DNA from 4 places in the Sporosarcina sp. GTC18466 genome. Region 3 is predicted to be linked to each of the others. Evidence: riboswitches for the same ligand, from Rfam matches in the RefSeq annotation. Region 3 holds a riboswitch; each other region holds the start of a gene.
The links. Region 3 has a riboswitch for thiamine pyrophosphate ahead of thiT (energy-coupled thiamine transporter ThiT). Riboswitches for the same ligand answer to the same signal wherever they lie in the genome.
Positions count from the first base shown of each region.

Region 1 (5,835 bases), 1.5 Mb from region 3:
CAGGGTCCGGCTATCAGACAGCTATGCTGGCACCATTCGTGAAGTCAGTCTATACCGTGGAACGGATTGAACCGCTGGCAACAGCCGCGGAAAAGCGACTGCAAAAGATGCGGCTGGAAAATATCCATTTCAAGCTGGACGACGGAAGCACGGGCTGGAGCGAGCATGCGCCGTTTGACCGGATCATCGTCACCGCCGCGGCTGCTGAACTGCCTGAGGAATTGACGGAGCAACTGGCTGAAGGAGGCATCCTGATCATCCCTGTCGGACCGCCGTCTTTGCAGCAGTTATTGCGTGTGAGGAAAGAGGCGGGCGGAATGCTGTCTAAGGAGGTTCTGGGAGACGTGCGGTTTGTGCCGCTCAAAGGGAAATATGAATAAGGAGCCCCTCTCTGAATGTAAGGGGTTCTGAACACGGGGAGAAAAATAAAATCATACAACGCTCAGGGACGCATCCGCATATAATGGGTGTCCCTGTTTTCATTGATATATCAACGTCTTAAATTGTAATTTAGGTGAATCCATGTAGTTATTAGCTAGGTTATCACAACTCCGATTATAAGCATCTTAATAAGATACCTGAAACTTCTTTTGTGAAAATCTGATTATTTCAAAGGAAACAAATGGTTTTGTGATAAAATAGGGATAGAAGAAGTCGTTTTGTTCAACTTTACGGGCATTATGAGCAGGAAGCTCTAATAATATAATGCAATGTGAGTAAATGAATGATTATTCAAAGTCAATTGGAGTATATAGTGGCGCTTATTACACAACCAATGCCTTTAGCTTCATTTAGCTTCATAGATTCTTTGGTGAAAAATTTTAATAGGAAAGGACGAGATCCATGGACTTTGATCGTAACTTTACAGCGGATATGGTCACTTATACAAGTCTCCTGGCAATCATCCTATTTGTGAGGCTGATCCTATCTAACTTCTTTAAACATGAAGAAGAAAAAAGAGGGATAGCGTTTGTAGGTAGTGACCTGCTATTGCTACTAGTGAATTGCTACTTTGCGTATAAATACTATGAATATTTAGTAGCCAATCTTCATAACAAAATATATTTTCTATGGTTGCTTGCCACAGGACTACTTATTCTTACTATCAAAGATATCTATTCTCTACTTGGAGCTAGTATAGATGTATGGACACAAGTTAGTTAAGTCTCTATCCTAAACAATAGAGAGGACGTGTCCGGAATGAAACAAAAACGTTACAACCACGAATTCAAACAAACAATCGTCGAACTCTACAGAGCTGGCACGCCTGTGAGTGATCTCAACCGCGAATATGGTGTATCTGAAGTGACCATTTACAAATGGATCAAAGCGCACTCCCCAATTGAAAATGGAGACGGTTTGACACCCGCTGAAATTGCGGAGATCCAAAAGGAAAATCTACGCCTCAAGCAGGAGGTAGACATTCTAAAAAAGGCTATGACCATATTCGCGAAAAAGTGACCGACCAAGAGATTATCGACCATATCGAACAGGAGAAAGAAAACCACCCTGTTCAAGTTTTGTGTGACGTGCTAGACATGCCAAGAAGTACGTACTATCAATCATTCCATAAAGTGAAATCCTCGTATGAAACGGAAAACGAGGCGATTTTAGAACGCATAAAAATCATACATGCGGAGAGTAAAGGCCGCTATGGTGCGCCTAAAATTCATCAACTTCTCAAAAAGGAAGGCTACGCTGTCAGCGTAAAGCGTGTCCAGCGCCTTATGAAAACAGAAGGAATTCGATCTGTCATCACGAAGAAATACCGTCCAACTTCATCGGACAGCCAAGTAGAAGAACGCGACAATGTATTAGATCAAGATTTTAAAACGACGACCATCAATGAAAAATGGGTGGCCGATATTACGTATATCCATACACTGAGAGACGGTTGGTGCTACCTGGCCTCTGTATTGGATTTACATACGAAGAAAATTGTAGGTTATTCTTTTTCTAAATCCATGACAACAGAACTCGTCTTACAAGCATTAGCCAACGCAATTGATGTCCAGCAGCCTGAAGAGGGGCTGATCCTTCATACCGATTTAGGCAGCCAATATACGAGCGAGGACTTTCAAAAAGCAGTAAAAGCAGCGAAAATGGAACACTCTTTCAGTCGAAAAGGCTGTCCGTATGACAACGCCTGCATCGAGTCTTTTCATGCCACATTAAAGAAGGAAGAAATCTATCAAACCACTTATCTAGATTTTGAAGCAGCACGAATTGCCCTCTTCCAGTACATTGAATCCTGGTATAACCGGAAACGAATCCATGGGGCAATTGATTACTTGACGCCGCAGCAACTCGAGGATCAGTGCAGACAGGTAGCTGCTTGATCGTTAGATGTCATTAGGACTTCGATTCAACCTACCTACACATTTTTCAGGAACGACATCCATGGACTGTACTTCCTGTATCCAGCGAAAGCTGTCAAGTGCGGGCTTTCACTTGACTGGTTTCGCTGGATACAGGACCATCCATGAATGGATGCCGTTTCTGACAACGACTTAACATTTTTGTGTCCAGGATATTGACATAGATCCAACTCAAGACTAAAAGTGCAATAGATAAAAATAAAGAACTGTAATACACAGGCTATTTGCCCCTTGTTCCATAATAAGGCGCCATTCTGGAGTAGGGAGTGTACATCTTTGGTAAGCGCAAAAATCCCCACCGGCTAGTAGATGGGGATTTCGAGTACACTTATCTCGATTTATTTGGTATACCGCACTCCTGTGGAAGTATATAAACAGTAAATTTTATTGAGAAAGGGATGGGTAAAATGAAGTATTTATTGATTTTGATTTCTCTCGTACTGGCTGTGGTTACATCCAGTTTAAATATTCATACTGACATTACATCTGTTATTTATGGATTGTCAGCGTTAGGTTTAATTTTAGGAGCATATTTCAGTGTTAAAAAGCCGAAAGAAAGCAAAGGATCTTAAAAAGTGGATACTTCAACCATCTGGCGCGATTGTTGAATAGTACATAGCAAGTAAAAACGCACAGACAACACTGTGCGTTTTAACTGCTGTTTATACTGCTAAGTAAAGTAGCCATGCTGATAGTGATACAAGACTTGGAGGAAGACCTCTGTCCGCCTGAAATTACGCGGTCAATTCATGGTCAGGCCGCCATCCACGGTGATGTTCTGACCCGTAATGCCGTCTGCCTGCTCTGAGCAAAGGAAAACGACCGTGCTTGCGACATCTTGAGGCGTCGTCACCTTCTTCAGCGGAGTGGATTGTGCAATCAAGTCGAACACTTCCGGCGTTGTCACGCTGCTGGCATCCGTCGTTTTCAATAGACCGCCCGATACGACGTTCGCTCGGATGCCGTATTGGCCGAGTTCTGCCGCAAGATTACGCGTAAAGCCGATCAACCCTGCTTTCGCAGTCGTGTATTCGTGATACGGCACGACCGGGTTTTGGAACAGGTTGGTGCCAATGCTGATAATACCGCCGCTCTTTCGTTCCATGAATTGCGGAATTACACTTTGCGAGATATTGAATGCCGCTTTCAACGTGCCATCCAGCTGTTTCTGATAATCGTCCCACGACAGATCCTTGAAGGCTTTCTGTTTTGTCGGATCGAATTTAAAGTCTACGAGGGCATTGTTGACGACGACGTCTATGCCGCCGAAATGGTCCGCCGCCTCTGTCATCATCCGGTCCACTTCTTCCCGGTTCGTCACGTCTGCCTGGATGGCAATCGCCTTCCCGTCCGCTTCAGCTGCAAGCTGCTCTGCCGCCTCCCGGCTCTTGTTATAATTGATGACCACTTGAAATCCTTGCTCCACCAATGTCTGCACGATTGTTGCGCCGAGTCCTCTGCTCCCGCCTGTCACTACTACTGTTCTGCTCATCTTGAACACTCCCACTTCTTTAGTTGATCAAACAAAAAAATACGCAGCCTTCCCGTAGGAAAGTTGCGTAAAGTCATTATGTACATATCAAAAACAAGGCATACGCGCCCACATTATATGTATCGAGTTTACACTTTCCTACGCTAGTATGAACTAGTTCAGGTTCAAAGGGTTCGAGTCAAACTCGTCTCAGTTACATAACACCCCTAGTGCATATCATTCAGTTATAGCCCCATCGTATAGTTTCCTGGATGGTAAGTCAAGGTCATGGTTCCTTTCCTTTCAATCAACCCCGCCAGCCTCTGGATAACTGCAAAGCTCCACTAACGTGCCATCCGTGGAAATCGGATTGATATAAATCAGTCTTCTGCCCCTCGCATTGGTCCGCAATGTATCTTCCAGGAAACGCACTCCGTTACTTCTGGCGTCTGCAATCGCTTGATCGAGGTCATCGACTCGGTACGCAATGTGGTGGACCCCTTTTCCCCGCTGCCTGATGAAACGGGCGATCGGAGAGTTCTTATTCGTCGGTTCCAGCAGTTCGATCAGCTGCTCTTCCGTCCTCACGACCGCCACATGCACTTCCACGCCCGGCGCTGTGCTTGTGTACCGGTCCTCCAGCGATCCGTTCAGGACATTCAGATAAAAAGGAAGGGCGTCCTCAATGCTTCTGACAGCAATTCCCGTATGATCGTATACATGTTTCATTCACATTCCTCCCTGGATTTCCGACCCGTCTATAAAACCCGCTCCAGGAAGTGGTGAAGAAATTGCTCCGCCTTGACCTCGGTGCACACTTGGACTTTTGGATTGCCGCTAGATGACGGTACCGTTTTCCCTGTCTCTTCCCCTTCCAGGACAACCGTTACATTCCACTCTTCCGTTTGGACAAAATCCGGATTGATTGCAACGCCCACAGCTAACGGATCATGCAAGGCGCACCCTCCGATGCCCGGTTCGAATGTCTCATAGGCTGCCATATAGAAACGCGTCATGTCCGCAAAAAACCGGGCTTCGTCAGTTCCTTTAGCACGCCAGCTCTCTAAGGCCTCTTCTGGTAAAAGGGTCTTCATCGTTACATCCAGGCCAACTACAGTGACTGGCAGCCCGGAGGAAAAGACAAGCTCAGCCGCTTCCGGATCCGTATGTATATTCGCTTCACTGAACGGCGTGACATTTCCAGGGACGAAAACGGCACCGCCCATCAGGATGATCTCTTTGAAAAGTGGGACGATGGCAGGATCCTTTTGGATGGCTTGCGCAAGATTCGTAAGCGGGCCGACAGGGATCATCGTGATTTCATGCGGACGCTCTTTCACTTGGCGGATGATGAAATCCACCGCGTGTTCTTGCTCCGCTTTTGCTGCAGGAAGTGGAACAAAGCTATTCCCGAGCCCATCTTCTCCGTGAACATGCAGGGGGAAATTCCCTATATCGCGTTTGAGCGGCTTTGCAGCACCCCTATACACAGGCGCCGTCTTCCCTATCTTTTCCAGGACCGCTAGTGTATTGCGTGTCGTATTTTCAACCGAGTTATTCCCGAAGCATGTCGTCAGCCCGATTACATCGAGCTCCGGGGAATGCATGGCATACGCGATCGCCATCGCATCATCAATTCCGGTGTCAACGTCTAGTATGACTGGTTTCATCTTAATTCCTCCGTTTCAAATCAAAGTAATGGATAGGCCTTCAAGAAATCTTCCACTTCTCTTTTCGTCGGCATGCCTGTCTGCGCTCCGAGCTTCGTAACAGAAATGGCTGCGGCCACATTTGCAAATTGGCAGGCTTCCTCCATTGCAAAGCCCTCGCATAACGCATAGGCCAATGCACCATTGAACGTATCCCCCGCTCCTGTAGTGTCGACGACTTCGACTTTGGCAGCGGGTATCGTTACAGAGTCGCCATCTTTGTACAGCATAACCCCTTTGGACCCTTTCGTGACAATGCACTTTTCTTTTATCTTTT
Region 1 covers NZ_AP044037.1:1,334,236-1,340,070, forward strand. Annotated here, with positions in the region: gene ACZ5FK_RS06485 (protein-L-isoaspartate(D-aspartate) O-methyltransferase) at 1-380, shown strand, start outside; one part of gene ACZ5FK_RS06490 (IS3 family transposase) at 1,201-1,426, shown strand; one part of gene ACZ5FK_RS06490 (IS3 family transposase) at 1,426-2,339, shown strand; gene ACZ5FK_RS06495 (3-oxoacyl-ACP reductase) at 3,121-3,870, opposite strand; TPP riboswitch at 3,989-4,088, opposite strand; gene ACZ5FK_RS06500 (VOC family protein) at 4,153-4,578, opposite strand; gene ACZ5FK_RS06505 (nucleoside hydrolase) at 4,608-5,519, opposite strand; gene rbsK (ribokinase) at 5,540-5,835, opposite strand, start outside.
Region 1: linked by a shared signal. The riboswitch ahead of ACZ5FK_RS06495 (3-oxoacyl-ACP reductase) and the one ahead of thiT (energy-coupled thiamine transporter ThiT) in region 3 are both predicted to bind thiamine pyrophosphate.

Region 2 (5,835 bases), 1.5 Mb from region 3:
TTTGGATTTGACCAGATCGGCGTGTTCTTCACCGAAGGGACGTCAAAAGTCGCGAGTGTCGCGATCATGTTCATCTTCGCTATCCTGTTCTTCGGTATCATGCAGGACGTCGGGCTGTTCGACCCGCTCATCAATCGCATGATCGCCATCAGCCGCGGGAATGTCATCGCGGTCGCCGTCGCCACCGTCATTATCGCGGCAATCGCCCATCTGGACGGCTCAGGCGCATCGACATTTTTGATCACGATTCCGGCGCTTTTGCCGCTGTATAAACGCTTGAAAATGAATCCGTATTTATTGCTCATGCTCGTCGGGACAGCCGCCTCGATCATGAACATGGTCCCGTGGGCCGGGCCGCTCGGCAGGACCGCTTCCGTGCTCGATGTCGACGTGACCGAGCTATGGCGGCCGCTCATCCCGATCCAGATCATCGGACTTGTGCTGCTGATTGGAATCGCTGTTGCTCTCGGATACCGTGAGAAACGGCGTATCGCTAAGAAAAGCAAAGCGGGCGCTCTAGCGGAAGATGAACTGGACGACGTGTCAGTCGCTGGCGCCCAAACGGCTGCGGCCGCTGCGGAAGTCAGCCTCGCCCGTCCGAACCTGATCTGGATCAACGCGCTGCTCGCCATCGCGGTCATCGGCGTCCTTGTCTGGGGCATCATCCCGGCCGGCTTCGCCTTCATGATCGGCGTCAGTATCGCATTGCCGCTGAACTTCCCGAAAGTCGACGACCAGATGGCGCGCATCAAAGCGCACGCGCCAGGCGGAATTTTGATGGCTTCCATCATCCTTGCCGCAGGCTCCTTCCTCGGCATCCTGAACGGGACGAACATGCTGACGTCCATCGCGACAGACCTCGTCTCCGTCCTGCCGGCTTTCGTCGGTCCGTACTTGCACCTCATCATCGGGGCGCTCGGCTTGCCGTTCGACTTGCTGCTCAGCACAGATGCCTATTACTTTGCATTGCTGCCGATCGTTGAACAAGTCGCAAGCTCGTTCGGCATCCCGTCGCTGTCCACGGCATACGCCATGATCGTCGGCAACATCATCGGCACCTTCGTCAGCCCGCTGTCGCCTGCCCTCTGGCTCGCGCTCGGACTCGCAGGACTCGAGATGGGCAAGCATATCCGCTATTCCTTCATGATGATGTGGGGGCTGAGCATTGTGTTGCTGATTGTTTCTGTTTTGCTAGGTGTCATTGTGATTTGATTGAATACATGAATGAAAGGCGTGCGGCTTCGAGTCGGCGTCTTTCTTTTTTGTCTAGCCGGGAGGAACGATTGCTTCCTTTTGGGGCAAGGTTGCTTCGTTCGAAGGAGTGATTGCTTATTTTGCGATAAGGATTGCTTCTTGTTGGCGTTAATTGCTTGTAATAAAGAGCAAGTTGCTTCGTTTTGCCTGTTGATTGCTTACAAAGGTTTAGATTGATTGCGTCAGCAGGAAAGGAGGTTGTTGCTTACTATTCAGCAGTGGCCGCCAGCCCTCTGTACCCTCCCCTCTCTACGAAGTTCTGAAAATATGATACAATTTAAACAATTGATGAAGGGAGAGAATCATATCTTGCAAAACATCGGAAATAGTGTGCAGTACCAGATCTATATGAACATGATCCAGCCCGGTCCGGACCGGCTGCCTGTACAGGTGGAGGCATGGGAGGAAAAGGCCCGCGAGAAGCTGAAAGACGGTCCGTACTATTATATTGCCGGTTCTGCAGGCAGCGGACAGACGGAGAAGAATAACCGCGAGGCCTTTGATAGATGGAATATCGTGCCCCGCATGCTGCGGAATGTGGATACGCGTGATCTATCGGTCGACCTGTTCGGCAAGACCTATCCGTTCCCCGTCCTGCTCGCTCCGGTCGGTGTCCAGTCCATCATCCATGAGCACGGTGAAGTGGCTTCTGCAAAGGCTTCCGCGGAACTTGGCATTCCGTTCATCGCGAGTTCTGCCTCCACTGTCCCAATGGAAAAAATCGCTGAAGCCGTCGGGGACGCGCCTCGCTGGTTCCAGCTCTATTGGGGTCGCGACAAGGAGGTTACTGCCAGCTTCTTGGAGCGCGCGGAAAACGCCGGATATTCGGCGATTGTTGTGACCCTTGATACAGCGATGATGGCGTGGCGGGAGCATGACTTGCGCAATGCGTATTTGCCATTTTTAATCGGAGAAGGCGTCGGCAACTATTTCACCGACCCGGCGTTCCGTTCAAAGCTTTCTGCGCCGCCTGAAGAAGATCCGACGGCTGCCATCATGCACTGGACTACCATCTTCGGCAATACGGGGCTCACATGGGAGGATATTGATTTCCTGAAAGAGCATACAACGCTGCCGATCATCTTAAAAGGGATCCTTCACCCTGAAGACGCGAAGCTAGCTTTGCAAAAAGGCGTCGACGGCATCATCGTCTCGAATCACGGCGGGCGGCAAGTGGACGGAGCTGTCGGTGCTCTGGATGCATTGCCGGCAGTTTGCGAAGCCGTGGACGGGAAAGTGCCCGTCTTGATGGATAGCGGCATCCGGAGAGGAGCGGATATTTTGAAGGCGCTCGCGCTTGGAGCATCTGCCGTGCTGATCGGCCGGCCTGCGATGTATGGACTTGCCGTTGCCGGACAAGAAGGCGTGAAGGAAGTGCTGCAGAACATGCTGGCGGATTTTGATCTGACGATGGGACTTGCCGGACAAGCCTCCGTGAGCGGGCTTCACGCAGATGTGATCGAGAGGGCGTTTAGGTAAGATGGTGCTGAAGGAGGCGAACCTCGTGTTTCCCTTCCCCTCCCCCTGTGCCTATGCTATGATGAAGCCAAATGAATACGAGACTGCTAGGGGTGCTTCGTGAGGAAGCTGAGAGAAGGCCGGTGCCTTTGACCCTTTGAACCTGATCTGGCTCATACCAGCGTAGGAAAGCGGGCATGCATATCACACAATATTGGTGTAGTAGGCGGATTCCCCCTTTCCGGGCGGAATCCGTTTTTTTGTATCTGTATTCATTGAATGAATTGATCACCTAAAGGGGGACGAAACACATGGAGAAAATTACAATCGGGCTGGAATGGTTCTTGAATCCGGATCATATGCCGCTCATTATCGGAATGAAGAAAGGCTGGTTCGCGGACGAGCAGCTGGAGATTGAAATGGTCGAGCCGGAGGAGCATTTTGATGCCATTGATGAAATCAAAGCGGGCAAGATGGATATCGCGATCACGGAGCCTCTTCACTTGGTCGAGGACCGGGCGGCGGGCGAGGATGTCGTCGGGTTCGCGCGCTTTTTGCATACGAACGGCGGTGTGATGTTCGAAAAAGGGAAAGGGATCGAGCGGCCGCGTGATCTGATCGGCAAGCGCATCCAATATCCGGGTGCGCCGGGGCTCGGCGGGCTCGCGATTGTCCGGACGATGGCAGAGCATGACGGCGCCGCGTGCAGCTATGATGATTTCATTCCGGTCAATAACGGTTTCTATCATACGGATGCGCTGGAGAGCGGCAAAGCGGATGCCGCGACGCTGATCTTCAACAATTTTGAAGTGACAGAAGCACGGCATAGAGGGCTCGATGTCGATTTCTTTGCGCTGAAGGACTGGGGCATCCCTGATTTCTGCCAGCTGATCTTGATCACTAATTCGAAGGTGCTGAGGGAGCGCGAGGAGAGCCTCCATAAATTTGTCCGCGTCTTCCGGAAAGCGATTGATTTCATTTTTACGAATCAAGAGGAAGCCAAGGCGATCTATCTGGAGTACATTCAGGCAGGCGATGATGCGCTTGCCGTCAAGACGATGGATGCGACGCTCCCTTGTTTCACGTTCGACTTTTCAATGTCTGCCGACTACTACAGCGAGCTGCAGGACTGGCTGCGGGCTGCAGGTAAAATCCAACATACCGTGCACCCGGAGGAATACTGGACGAACGAGCTTAGCTTGCTTGGGAAACGGGCGGTTGTGAAGTAAGGAAAGGAATGCTTGGCGTGCGGGGGATTGCTTCGTTTGGCGTGAGGGTTGCTTACTTTTAGCGTCCTGTTGCTTACTTTGTAGTGCTTGTTGCTTCTTTCAGGCGGTGGATTGCTCGCTTTTCAAGCTGGATTGCTTCCAATGGACCTCCCATTGCTTACTTGGCAAGCCACTTGGTTCGGCGCGGGCCGATTGCTTCGTTTGGCGTGCGGGTTGCTTACTTTTGGCGACGTGTTGCTTACTTTGTAGTGCTAGTTGCTTCTTTCGCGCGGAGGATTGCTCGCTTTTCAAGCTGGATTGCTTCGATCGGACAAGTCATTGCTTACTTGACTAGCCGCGTGGCTCAGCGAGAGCCGATTGCTTCGTTTGGCGCGGGGGTTGCTTACTTTTAGCGTCCTGTTGCTTACTTGGCTGTGCTAGTTGCTTCTTTCGGGCGGTGGATTGCTCGCTTTTCAAGCTGGATTGATTACAACGGACAACCCATTGCTTACTTGGCAAGCCGCGTGGCTCGGGCGGGCCGATTGCTTCGTTTGGCGCGGGGGTTGCTTACTTTTAGCGTCCTGTTGCTTACTTGGCAGCGCTTGTTGCTTCTTTCGGGCGGTGGATTGCTCGCTTTCCAAGCTGGATTGCTTCGATCGGACAACCTATTGCTGATTTGGCAAGCCGCGTGGCTCGGCGCGGGCCGATTGCTTCGTTTGGCGCGAGGGTTGCTTACTATTGGCATCCCGTTGCTTACTTGGCAGTGCTAGTTGCTTCTTTCGGACGGTGGATTGCTCGCTTTTCAAGCTGGATTGCTTCAAATGGACAAGTCATTGCTTACTTGCCCTCGCCACCTGTAGAATCTCCTGTCTGCCAAAAAAAAACGTTGCCAGACCATCTGGCAACGTTTTTCCTATTAGTTCTCCAGCGTGGCAACCCCGCTGCGCACGGCTGCCTCTTTGACCGCTTCCGTGACCGCTTCGACGACGCGCGGATCGAATGGGTCGGGGATGATGTAGTCGGCGTGGATTTCGTCATCCGTGAGCAGCGTGGCGATTGCGTGGGTCGCCGCTTTCTTCATCTCTTCATTAATATCCGTTGCGCGGACATCGAGCGTGCCGCGGAAAATGCCTGGGAACGCGAGGACGTTGTTGATCTGGTTCGGGTAATCGGAACGGCCGGTCGCGATCACTTTGACGCCGAATCGCTTCGCGTCATCGAATGTGATTTCCGGATCCGGATTGGCGAGGCCAAACACGATCGGATCGGCATTCATGCTTTTGATCATCTCTTCTGTCAGCAAGTTCGCGACGGAGACGCCGATGAACACATCCGCACCCGCCAGTACGTCTTCGAGGGAGCCTTCTTTCCGCTCCGCATTCGTGAACGACGCGATTTCCGTTTTTACCGGGTTCATTCCGACGGGACGCCCTTCGTAAATGGCTCCTTTCGTGTCACACATGATCAAGTTGCGGTAACCGAGAGTACGCAGATGTTTCGCGATCGCGATGCCTGCAGCTCCCGCTCCGTTGATGACAATGGAAATGTCCTTGTCCTGCTTGCCGACGACTTTCAGCGCATTGACGAGGCCCGCCCCGACCACAATCGCGGTGCCGTGCTGGTCATCGTGAAACACGGGGATCTTGCATTCCTTCTTCAAGCGCTCTTCAATTTCAAAACAGCGCGGGGCGGAAATGTCCTCGAGGTTGACGGCGCCGAACGTCGGGCTGATGCGCTTGACTGTTTCTACAATCTCATCGACGTCTTCCGTATCAAGACAGATCGGGAACGCGTCAACGCCCGCAAACCGTTTCAATAAAAGCGCCTTCCCTTCCATGACCGGCAGCGCCGCTTCAGGGCCGATCGAGCCGAGGCCGAGAACCGCCGTCCCATCCGTCACGATAGCGACCGTGTT
Region 2 covers NZ_AP044037.1:1,391,628-1,397,462, forward strand. Annotated here, with positions in the region: gene ACZ5FK_RS06770 (CitMHS family transporter) at 1-1,212, shown strand, start outside; gene ACZ5FK_RS06775 (lactate 2-monooxygenase) at 1,522-2,733, shown strand; TPP riboswitch at 2,812-2,919, shown strand; gene ACZ5FK_RS06780 (ABC transporter substrate-binding protein) at 3,024-3,941, shown strand; gene ACZ5FK_RS06785 (NAD(P)-dependent malic enzyme) at 4,837-5,835, opposite strand, start outside.
Region 2: linked by a shared signal. The riboswitch ahead of ACZ5FK_RS06780 (ABC transporter substrate-binding protein) and the one ahead of thiT (energy-coupled thiamine transporter ThiT) in region 3 are both predicted to bind thiamine pyrophosphate.

Region 3 (5,835 bases):
TGGCCGACATCGAAACAATTGTCCTTGATGAGGGCGACCAATTGCTGTCAAGGGATTACCGGGTCCTCGTAAAGAATTTGATTGAGGGCGCCAGTCCGGACCGGCAAGTTGCGGTAGTCTCAGCGACCATCACAGACGAAATTGAACTTGTCGCAAAAAATCTGATGAACGACCCTGCTCGATTCCGGGTTTCCCTGGATGAGATGCCTATAACCGCATCCATCGAGCATTCATTCATCAAGACGGACGCCCGGGATAAGACGGATTTGCTGCGGGGGCTCTCCCATATGGAAGGCATCCACGCGCTTGCGTTCATGAACAATGTCGATCAGATCCGCATGAAGGAGATCAAATTGAATCACAACGATGCGCCGATCGCTGTCTTGTACTCGGATATGAGGAAGTTTGAACGGCAGGAGACATTGGAGCGGTTCCGTAAAGGCGATATCAACATCTTGATTGCTACGGATCTTGCGGCCAGAGGATTGGACATTGACGGACTGACGCATGTGATCCACGTGGATGTCCCGCATACGATCGAGCAATACATCCATCGTTCGGGCAGGACAGGACGTGCAGGGCGAGACGGGGAAGTATTGACCCTTCTTTCATACCCGGAGGAGAAGGATTACCGGAAGCTGACGAAGCAATTCAAACCTGTGCAGAAAATCTGGTACCATGGCAAGCTGATGGAAGGGAATGCGAAGACGAAAACGGAGACTGCCGTGAAAAAATCGCCTTCTAAAAAGAAGAAACAGCCGCGCAAGAAATAACGCGGCTGGGCATATAAAGAGACCTGGAACGCTATCAATGCGATCCAGGTCTCTTTTGGCATTATAGTTCAGTCAAGATCATCGGCCCGTCTTTCATGACGATAATCGTATGCTCGATTTGTGCAACTAAGGATTTATCAGGCGTCGCGAACGTCCAGCCGTCACTGAGCTCAATAATATGCTCAGCCTTTTCGGAGATGAACGGCTCGACCGCCAGCACCATGCCTTCAGTCATCAAAGTCTTATCCCATGCATCATAATAGTTCAGGATATGCTGCGGCTCTTCGTGGAGAGATGTGCCAATACCGTGGCCGGTCAAGTTCTTGATGACCGTTAGCCCATTGTCGCGTGCTTCACGTTCCACCGCTTTTCCGATCTGATTCAGCCGTGAGCCGGGTTTCACTTTCGTCATTGCCCGGTCGAAAGCGCTTTTCGCAACGTCACAAAGTTTCTGTTTCCGCTCATCAGAAGCACCTACGACGAATGAGATGCCCGTATCGGCGAAATAACCGCCGAATGATCCCGAGACGTCAATATTCACAAGATCGCCTTCCTGGATCACTTTGGAACCCGGAATGCCGTGGGCCACTTCATGGTTGACACTGATGCATGTGTAGCCTGGAAAATCATATTGATCGATCGGTGCTGAGACCGCTCCTTTTTCGGAGAACAGCCGGCCGCCGATTTCATCCAATTCTTTTGTCGTAATGCCAGGGACCGTGGCCTCTTTCATCGCTTCGCGAATCTCTGCGACGATCCGGCCTATCTTCTGTAACGCTTCGATTTCTTCAGTTGTTTTGACTATCATCTTTACAAGTCCTTTCTGCTCGCATTGCTTTACCATCCATAACTATATCATACGCAGCGGATGTAGAAATGGATGATGCATCCGCTTGGTTCACTTCATCACTTTCACGCCCTGGTAGATGTTCCATACAATTACAACTAGCGTCAATGCGCCGTATATGAGAAGAAACAGGAAAGGGGCCAATCCCCAAAAATCGAAACGTCCAGTCACGATCGTGTTAAGACGCTGTTCGAATGACACAAGGGAGAATGAAAAGATGATGAAACCCGCAATCAGGACAACGACCGGTATGAGATGTGAAAAGAGCGATCGTTTTGCGTTCATCTTCACTTCATGGTCATTGGAAGCGAAATAAACGACAACCGGCAATAGCAGCGGTGAAAAGAATATGCTGAAATAACACAATGCGGATAGTATTTTATTGTTGGCCAATAGGAAAACCTCCTTTTGCGAAAGATTCCGAGTAGAAGTATTTCTTCTGCTCATCTTGTTTCCAATTGTCCCATCATATACAATGAAGGCGACAATTGAATTACAAGACCACAAGGGGGGCCGTTTCTGGCTGAGATTGGACGCATGTCCTGACCCTTAGAACCTGTAAGTTCGCACTTGCGTAGGGATGTGGATGGAAACAGGCATACATAACGAGATGTCCCGGTTCTATCCGGGGCGTCTTTTTTTGTCCGTTTACCGTATCCCTCCAAAATCAAAGGAGGAGAAAAAATGGATCGTAAACGTCTTCAAATGTTGTTGGAAGTTGCTATTTTGGGAGCATTGTCTTTCGTGCTCGATCAGATTACGCTGTTTAAAATGCCGCAGGGAGGGTCGATCACCTTGTCCATGCTGCCGGTCATCGTCATGGCATTCCGCTGGGGACTCGCCGGAGGCATGCTGACAGGATTGCTGACAGGTACTCTGCAGGCTGTAATCGGCGGCACTCTCATACATCCTGTCCAGGGGTTCCTCGACTACTTCGGATCATATACGGTCGTCGGCCTTGCAGCAGTGACGCTCGGCTGGTACCGGAAAGCCATGGCAACCGGCAATAAAGGCGGAATGGCTGCAGCTGTCATTGCAGGAACAGTGATCGGCGGGCTTCTTCGCTACCTTTGCCACTACATCGCTGGAATCGTATTTTACGCACAATACGCAGGTGATCAGCCTGCATGGCTTTACTCATTGATCTATAACGGTTCCTTCATGATTCCGTCCATTATCCTATGTTCAGTAATTGCCGTTCCGCTGTTTGCTTCTTCACAGCGTTTGCTAAAACATGCATAACATGAAAGCCGCCCTCCAGTCTATGGAGAGGCGGCATTTCTTCGTCCTCCCTCCGGATAGTGGAGAACCATGTATGAAGGTATTCAAGCTATTCCCGTTTTGGGTCCCGCAGAAACAGGAAGCTTGCCGCAAGAACGACAAGCAGGAAAATAGCGGCGGACGATACGAATAACTCATCCGTGCCGTTTTTAACAGCTATGCCCAGGAAGGTCCAGATATACACAAGGATAAATACATAATCTCCGTGGTGATACATAAAATGTAGAGCTACAGCCGCACCGATCGTCATATATATGACCGTCCACAGCGGATCGCTGAGCCCCCATCCCGACCAATCATGCAACATCAGAACATATACCAGATTGGAGATGAAGGTGACGGAGGTCCATGCGAAGAACAAAGAGATAGGCGCCCGTTTCGCAAGTTTATTCTCCCGGGAAGGGTAAGTGAAATAAAAAATAGTCAAGGTCAGCAGCAAGGCAGCTTTGACTGCGAGCGACCAGTTGAATTGCTCGAATTGCCAAAGCAGCATCCAGGCAATTTGCAGCCCGCATGCCATGAGAAACAGCACAACCCGCCGAGGCATGAGCTGCGTCTGATCAGATCGGCTCTTGCTGATCCAATAAAAAAGCGATCCATATATGGCCACCCATATGAGAAAGACATAATGGGCCGGATTGAAGAGCACCGGAAGACGGCCGGTAATTTCATTCGTAGTAGTGCCATTCATTGAAAACATGGTGACTGCCAAATTACAGGCGATGGCAGCGACCAATGTAAAAGTCATAAGCAGTAATTTAGACATTCCAAATCCTCCTATATACAAGTATACATAGGAAAGGGCTAAGATGCGCAGGAAAGTATGAAGAATCAATTACAATTCATTTATTTCGATTCCCGAATAGTCGTGGTATAATGAAATGGCAGGTTTTTTTAGAATCTTAAAAATGAATCGGGGGAATCGGCATGACAAAATTAGCGTACTCACAAGTATGGGATTTGGATGTGTTTTTCAAAGGGGGCAGCGAATCTGAGGAGCTCCGCTCGCATTTGGACGAAGCATCGGATAAAATTAAGGCATTCGAAAATAAAGTGAAGGAATTCAGTGTACCCGCATCCCGCGATGATGCTGGACGGGTTGTGGACCTTCTGGAAACGATGAAAGAAACAGCGGTCCACCTTCGCCAGGCTGGCGCAGTCATCGGATGCTACCTTGCGGCTGACACGAAGGATAAAAAAGCGCTCGTCCTCCAGGCGGAGACAAGCACTCTGAGCGCACGCTTCTCAACGGCAGTCCTGGCACTTCAGCAGATGCTTGCGAAGATTGAAGAATCTGTCTGGACTGAGCTTCTCGAAACAGAAGAATTGAAGCAATTCGGTTTCATCTTGAAGGAATGGCGCGAGGAAGTGGCGATGAAGCTTTCAGAAGAAGAGGAAAGCCTGATCACTGCACTCAGTGTCGACGGCTATCATGGATGGGGCCAGTTCTACAACCAGCTGATCGGTGACATCAAAGTGAAAGTCACAATCGACGGCGAAGAGAAAATCCTGTCTGTCGGCCAGGCGAATAACTTGAGCTCAAGTGAAAGCGAAGAACTGCGCAAAAACACATTTGAGGCACTTGAGGATGTGTGGAGCGACCGTGAGGACTTCTTTGCGACGACACTGAACCACCTTGCCGGATTCCGTCTTGCCATCTATGAGAAGCGCGGCTGGGATTCTGTCCTAAAAGAGCCGCTGCTCCGCAACCGGATGAGTGAAGAGACACTTGACGCAATGTGGGGAGCAATCAGTGCGAACAAAGAGCCGTTCGTCCGTTACCTAGGCCGCAAAGCTGAAATGCTCGGCAAGGAAAAGATGGACTGGTATAACCTTGACGCTCCTGTGACTGCCTCCACTAAGAAGATGGAGTACCAGGAAGGTGCGGAGTTCATCCTGAAACATTTCGGTGAATTTGGACCAGAACTGGAAGCTTTTGCGCGTAAGGCATTTGAAGACAGCTGGATTGAAGCGGAAGACCGTCCGAACAAGCGTCCAGGCGGATTCTGTACGGGCATGCCGGCATCTGAGCAATCCCGGATTTTCATGACGTACAGCGGCAGCATGTCGAACGTCGCCACACTTGCTCATGAACTCGGTCACGCATTCCATTCGTATGCACTGCGCCCGGTTCACTTCCTGAATCGCCAATATGCGATGGGCGTTGCGGAGACAGCTTCGACATTCGCTGAAATGATTGTCGCCGATGCATCTGTGAAGGCAGCCGAGTCCAAAGAAGAGAAAATTGCACTTCTTGAAGATAAGATCCAGCGCAGCGTTGCATTCTTCATGAATATCCATGCACGCTTCCTGTTCGAGACTAGATTCTATGAAGAACGAAAAAGAGGAGTCGTGCCGGCATCCCGCCTGAACGAATTGATGGCAGAGGCACAACAGGAGGCTTACGGCGGAGCGCTTGATACGGTCCACCCGCATTTCTGGGCTTCTAAGCTTCATTTCTATATTACAGGGACGCCGTTCTATAACTTCCCATATACATTCGGTTATTTGTTCTCGCTCAGCATATATGCGAAGGCGCTCTCCGAAGGGGAAGGATTTGAACAGAAATACATGGCGCTATTGCGCGATACTGCGGTGATGTCAGTCGAGGATCTTGCGATGAAACATCTTGGAGAAGATATTACAAAGCAAGAGTTCTGGGCTAAGGGTGTCGCGTTATGCGCAGCTGATGTGGAAGAGTTCTTAAAATTGACAGCCGAAGAAAGGTGATTGGCCAGTGATACTGCTTGAAGGGCAAACTTGTTATTTACGGATATTGACAGAGGAGGATGCCGGAATCTTCACCGACATGCTGATTGCGAACAAAGAGTATTGGACGGTATTTGAGCCGAGGCATGACCGAAGCTATTATACCGTGGCTGTGCAAAGGCAGAAGATCAGGGAATCACTTTACCAGATGAGGGACCGGAGAGA
Region 3 covers NZ_AP044037.1:2,864,767-2,870,601, forward strand. Annotated here, with positions in the region: gene ACZ5FK_RS14165 (DEAD/DEAH box helicase) at 1-773, shown strand, start outside; gene map (type I methionyl aminopeptidase) at 835-1,581, opposite strand; gene ACZ5FK_RS14175 (magnetosome magnetite crystal formation protein family) at 1,672-2,013, opposite strand; TPP riboswitch at 2,117-2,218, shown strand; gene thiT (energy-coupled thiamine transporter ThiT) at 2,305-2,862, shown strand; gene ACZ5FK_RS14185 (tryptophan-rich sensory protein) at 2,951-3,667, opposite strand; gene ACZ5FK_RS14190 (M3 family oligoendopeptidase) at 3,829-5,631, shown strand; gene ACZ5FK_RS14195 (GNAT family N-acetyltransferase) at 5,639-5,835, shown strand, end outside.

Region 4 (5,835 bases), 1.5 Mb from region 3:
GGCGATGCCGGCCGGGAAGGAGACGAAGACGGACCCGGCGACGGCGATGGCGGTGAAAACGGTCATGAGCACAAGTTTGCGTGTGCTCATAGGATTCCGCTCCTCTCGAGTGAGGCGCCTATGACGATCTCTTTCAGCTGTCTAGCCGCGCCTTTCGGATCTGGGCTAGCCGCGATGCCGGAGATGACGGCGACGCCGCTTGCGCCAGCCGCGATGACAGGAACTGCGTTATCTGCCGTGATGCCGCCGATCCCGACGATGGGCAAATCGGGCAGCAGCTGGCGGACCGCTATGATCCGCGCCGTCCCGGCAACCGGTTTTGCGTCATCCTTCGAGAATGTCTGATATACGGGCCCCATCCCGATATAATCCGCGCCCGCTTCCTTAGCTGCTAACGCCTCTTCTACGGAATGGACGGAAACGCCCAGCCATTTATCAGGGCCGATCCATTCGCGCACCGAGGAAGCCATCGCGTCATCCTGGCCGACATGGACGCCGTCCGCCCCGGCCTCCAGGGCAAGCGCCGCATCATCATTCACGATGAACGGCACGCCATACGCGCGGCATAGCCGCTGACAGCTTTCCGCAAAAGCGGTTTTTTCGGAACCTGTGAGCGCCCCTTTGCCTTTCTCGCGGAGCTGGAAGCAGGTGATGCCGCCTTCCAGCGCTGCTTCGAGGACCGCCAGCGGCTCTTCCGCGTTTATCGATCCCATGATGAAATATACCGACAGATCAATGTCTCTCAATGAGTTCCACTCCTTCCATCGCATCATTCCCGAGCAGGCGGTAGGCCGCGTGATTTGTCGGCCCGTGCCCGTTCCCAAGCCCTAGCCCGTCTTCAATCGCCGCATGGATGAATTTCTTCGCAGTGATGATGGCGTCCGGAAGCGCCTGTCCTTTTGAAAGTTCAGCGGTGATGGCGGCCGCGAATGTGCAGCCTGTCCCGTGGGTATCCTTCGTCGCAATCCGCGGCGTGCGCATGAGGAATCGCTCGCCGGTGCCCGTCACGACGAGGTCCTCAGCAAAAGGCGTATCGCTGCGGTGCCCGCCTTTCATCACGACTGCGCGGCATCCCATCCCGAGCAATTTCTCTGCAGCCCGCTCCATTTCCTGCAATGTCCGGATCTCCATCCCCGTCAGCGCCTCCGCCTCCGGTACATTCGGCGTCAGCAGGGCGGCCCGCGGTATCAGATGCTCTTTGAGCGCCTCCGCCGCGGAATCCGTAAGCAAGGAAGCGCCGCCTTTCGCGATCATTACCGGATCGACGACGAGCGGGAAGGCTGCGTGCCGGCTGAGGCTGCCGGCAACCGCTTCGATGATGTCAGACGAAAAGAGCATACCGGTTTTCGCTGCGCCAACGCGGAAATCCGACAAGACGGCGTCGATCTGGGCGGCGACAATTCCCGGATTGATGGGCTGCACCGCGTGGACGCCGAGCGTATTCTGGGCCGTGATGGCGGTGAGCGCGGATGTCCCGAAAGCCCCAAGTTCCTGGAACGTCTTCAGGTCGGCCTGGATGCCGGCCCCTCCGCCGCTGTCCGATCCTGCGATGGTCAGTGCAACTGCATGTGTCATGCCAATTCCTCCTTCAGTATTTCGCCATAATTAACTGCATCATCCGTGAGAGCATATAATTCATTCAACAAATGGACAGGCAGATCGCCCGGCCCGCGTCCTTGCGCGGCGGCACGCTCGCCCGCCCGCTTATAATAGGCGAGACTCGCAGCAACTGCGTGAAGCGAATTTTCCGGATGAAGTGCCAGGAATGCAGCGGAAAGGGCGCTTAGCAGACAGCCGGAACCCGTGATGCGCGTCATCAGTTCGCTGCCTCCGTGGATGAAAACTCCCGCTTTCCCATCCGTCACAAAATCCGTCTCCCCGGTCACCGCTACAATGCACCCAAAGCGTGCGGCCGCGTCTTTCGCCATGCGCGGGACATCTCCAGACCCAGCACCTGCGTCGACTCCTTTCGCCGACCAGTCAGCTCCAATAAGAGCTGCAATCTCCCCGGCATTGCCGCGGATCAGGGCAATATCGACTTCTTCGAGCAGGCGGGCCGTCATCTCCTTGCGGAAAGCGGTCGCCCCCGCGCCGACCGGGTCGAGTATGACAGGGCGGCCGTGCGCGTTCGCGCTCTTTCCGGCCCGCAGCATGGAATCGATTTTCGCAGCATTCAGCGTCCCGATATTCAGCAGAGTGCAAGAGGAAAGAGCGGCAACATCCGCCGCCTCCTCCGGCGCATCCGCCATGATCGGCGACGCACCTGCAGCCAGCAAGCCGTTCGCCTGGAAATTCGCCACGACAATATTCGTCATGCAATGGACGAGCGGATTCTTCAGGCGGAGTTCCTCCAGATATGTGAATCCTGTCTCGGTTTGGTTGATCATCAACATCACTCCCCGTTCATTCTAAAAACCAAAAAAGCCGCCTCCATCAACGACAACGTTGAGGAAGCGGCTCGCAATGTAAGCAGAAGTCACCATCAGTAGACATGCGAATCCACTTCCCTCCGCTGGTATCATCCAGATCAGGTTCAAAGGGTCCGCGCATCGATACACGTCTCAGTCTTTCACAAAGACACCCCTAGTGGTCAACTCTTTTCAGTTTTCAACAACACTATATCATAGATTGGGAGAGAGGGGAACTTAGTGGGGGATCCATGCATCATGCTGCGAGGCACAAAGTGAGCAATAGCCATGCTGATATGAGCAATGAACGTAGAAAGGAAGCAAGCAGCATCGTGAAGTGAGCAATGGGCGGCATAAAGTAAGCAATCAGCCTGCTGAATTAAGCAATGGACAGTTAAAAGGGAGCAATGGGCCAGTTAAAGTATGCAATACACTCGCTCAAAATATCGCGCTGGAAGTAGTAAGCAATAACAGCTGTAAAGTTAGCAATCAGTCCCATAAAGTGAGCAATATCCGCTAGATAAAGAGCAACAGGCCGGTTCAAGTAAGCAACCGGCCTGCCAAAATAAGCAATAAACCTATAAAAGCAAGCAATCCGCCTGCTCAACTTGTGACGCCTGAAGAAGTAAGCAACATCACCCCTGAAGCAAGCAACCAATCCTGTAAAGTGAGCAATACCCGCCAGAGAATGAGCAACAGGCCGGCTGAAGTAAGAAACCGGCCCGTAAATGTAAGCAAACACCCCGCCCAAGTAAGCAATGCGCCCGCTGAAGACGTCACGCCTGAAGAAGTAAGCAATCGCAGTCGAAAAGGAAGCAATCACTCCTGCGAAGTAAGCAACACGCACTGATTAACAAGCAACAGGCTGGTCCAAGTAAGCAACCGCCTGTAAATATAAGCAATCAACCTATAAAAGTGAGCAACCCGCCAACCAAACGTCCTTACGTATCCGAACTGACACAGATAAAATACGCATCCACGTCTCCCGGGTTATGCCAGTAGTGGGATTCCGAAGCATCATAGAACAGCGATTCACCGGCTGACAGCTCGCGTCTCACGCCCGACAGCTCGACGGACAGGATCCCTTCGAGCACATAGACGAATTCGTGGCCGGGGTGGGTGATTGGCTGCCCGCCTTGTTCGCCGGGTTTTAGGGTGATCCTCATCGGCATGAAGTCGGGGGATGAAAACCCGGGTGCAAGGTTCTGGTAATGGATGCCGTACTCAGCAATCCGCTCCTCCATCACAGAACCATCCGGCCTGCCTTCAGGCTCCTCAAAGAAATGAGCGGGACTCATGCCGAGCGAGGCGGCAATCTTTTTTAATGACTCAAGGGTAGCGGAGGATTTCCCGCGCTCGAGCTGGGACACGAAGCTGATGGAGAAACCGGTCGCATCGGCAATGTCCTTCAATGTTTTCTTTCGGTCTTTCCGCGCTGCCCGAATACGGTTTCCGAGGTGCTGGGTCATGGACTATCATCCTTTATTTAAAAAATACCATTGACAGAAATTTTGAACTCCCGTAGTATTATACAATAATTGAAGCATTACTTCAATTCGGCAATTGGAAGCGTTTTCGAACATTGCGTGTCGATAGTTGCAACCGGTTTTTCTATTTATTTACTAATTGAAGTATCACTTCAATTTAATTACAAAGGGGGATTTTTATCATGCAGAAAAAGGATATGCGGCGCATCTTGATCGCGAGCCTTGTCGGCAGTTCCATCGAATGGTTCGACTATTTCCTATACGGAACGGTCGCCGCTCTTGTATTCAACACGATGTTCTTCGTGGCGGAGGATCCATCGATCGGATTGATCCTTGCCTACGCATCATTTGCGCTATCGTTCTTTATCCGTCCTCTCGGCGGGGTCATCTTCAGCCATATCGGTGACCGGATCGGCCGGAAGAAAACACTTGTCCTGACGCTCAGCCTGATGGGTGTCGCGACATTTGGTATGGGGCTCTTGCCGACGTATTACGCAATCGGCATCTGGGCTCCGATCCTGTTGATCACACTGCGCTTGATACAAGGTCTCGGGATTGGCGGCGAGTGGGGAGGCGCGATGCTTCTTGCAGTCGAGTATGCTCCGAAGGAAAAGCGCGGCTTGTTCGGCTCTGTCCCGCAAATGGGGGTCACGATCGGGATGGTGCTCGGTACGTTCGCACTTTCCGTCATGACATTGCTGCCGGAAGACGCATTCATGAGCTGGGGCTGGCGTGTGCCATTTTTATTAAGCGCATTGCTCGTCCTGTTCGGCCTCTGGATCCGGAAAGGCATCGAAGAGACGCCTTCGTTCAAGAAGGTACAGGCGGAAGGATCCATCCCGAAAGTGCCTGTTGTCGATACGTTCAAGTATCACTGGCGGGAAGTGCTGATCGCAGTCGGCGCGAAAGTCGTCGAGACGGCGCCGTTCTATATCTTCGGCACATTCGTCGTATCGTATGCGACGAAAAATGTCGGCCACTCAAACAATGAAGTGCTGATGGCCGTCATGATTGCAACGATCATCACGACGATTTTGATTCCCATCATGGGCCGGCTGTCGGATAAAGTCGGAAGAAAGCCGCTCTATATTTATGGAGCTGTTGCGATGGCACTTTTCGCCTTCCCATACTTCTGGATGCTGCACCAAGGGTCGAATATCATGATGTTCCTCGCGACCATCATTGGACTCGGCATCATTTGGTCTCCGATCACAGCGGTGCTAGGAACGATGTTCTCGGAAATCTTCTCGGCTGAAGTCCGCTATACTGGCATTTCGCTCGGCTACCAGATTGGAGCGGCGGTTGCCGGAGGGACGGCGCCATTGATCGCTGCGGCATTATTGCTAAAATTCAACGATTCGTATGTACCGGTTGCCCTTTATATCATCTTTACCGCTATGGTGTCGCTGCTAGCCATCTGGGCAGTGCGCGACCGAAAGGATCAGAATTTAGACGAAATCACACTTGCCCAAGAGACGGTTGAATCGAAGAAGGAAAACAATATGGAGCTGGTTCAAAAATGATTACGATGAATGAAAAGCAGATCATGGATATGTATGGAATGAAGGAGGCGATCCGGGACGTAGGCAGCGTCCTCGGATCGCTGGCGGCAGGAAAGGTGGAAAATCCGCTTCGGACGGTCATCGAATTTCCAGAAAGGGATGCATCCGTTCTGTATATGCCATGCGCAGACTTCGCGGAGGGGATTGCGACAAGCAAAACCGTGTCCATTTTCCCGGAAAATCCGAAAAGCGGGCTGCCGACGACACAAGGAGTCGTCCTCGTGACGGACGCCAAGGACGGCCGCCATCTCGCATTGCTCAACGCCTCTTACTTGACGAGGCTGCGGACAGGCGCCATGAGTGCGATTGCAACAGATCATCTCGCTAAAAAAGAGGCATCCGTCCTGTGCGTCATCGGCACGGGCGGCATGGGGTATG
Region 4 covers NZ_AP044037.1:1,365,332-1,371,166, reverse strand. Annotated here, with positions in the region: gene thiW (energy coupling factor transporter S component ThiW) at 1-90, opposite strand, end outside; gene thiE (thiamine phosphate synthase) at 87-770, opposite strand; gene thiD (bifunctional hydroxymethylpyrimidine kinase/phosphomethylpyrimidine kinase) at 733-1,575, opposite strand; gene thiM (hydroxyethylthiazole kinase) at 1,572-2,387, opposite strand; TPP riboswitch at 2,488-2,595, opposite strand; gene ACZ5FK_RS06660 (hypothetical protein) at 2,803-3,255, opposite strand; gene ACZ5FK_RS06655 (helix-turn-helix domain-containing protein) at 3,350-3,877, opposite strand; gene ACZ5FK_RS06650 (MFS transporter) at 4,078-5,418, shown strand; gene ACZ5FK_RS06645 (ornithine cyclodeaminase family protein) at 5,415-5,835, shown strand, end outside.
Region 4: linked by a shared signal. The riboswitch ahead of thiM (hydroxyethylthiazole kinase) and the one ahead of thiT (energy-coupled thiamine transporter ThiT) in region 3 are both predicted to bind thiamine pyrophosphate.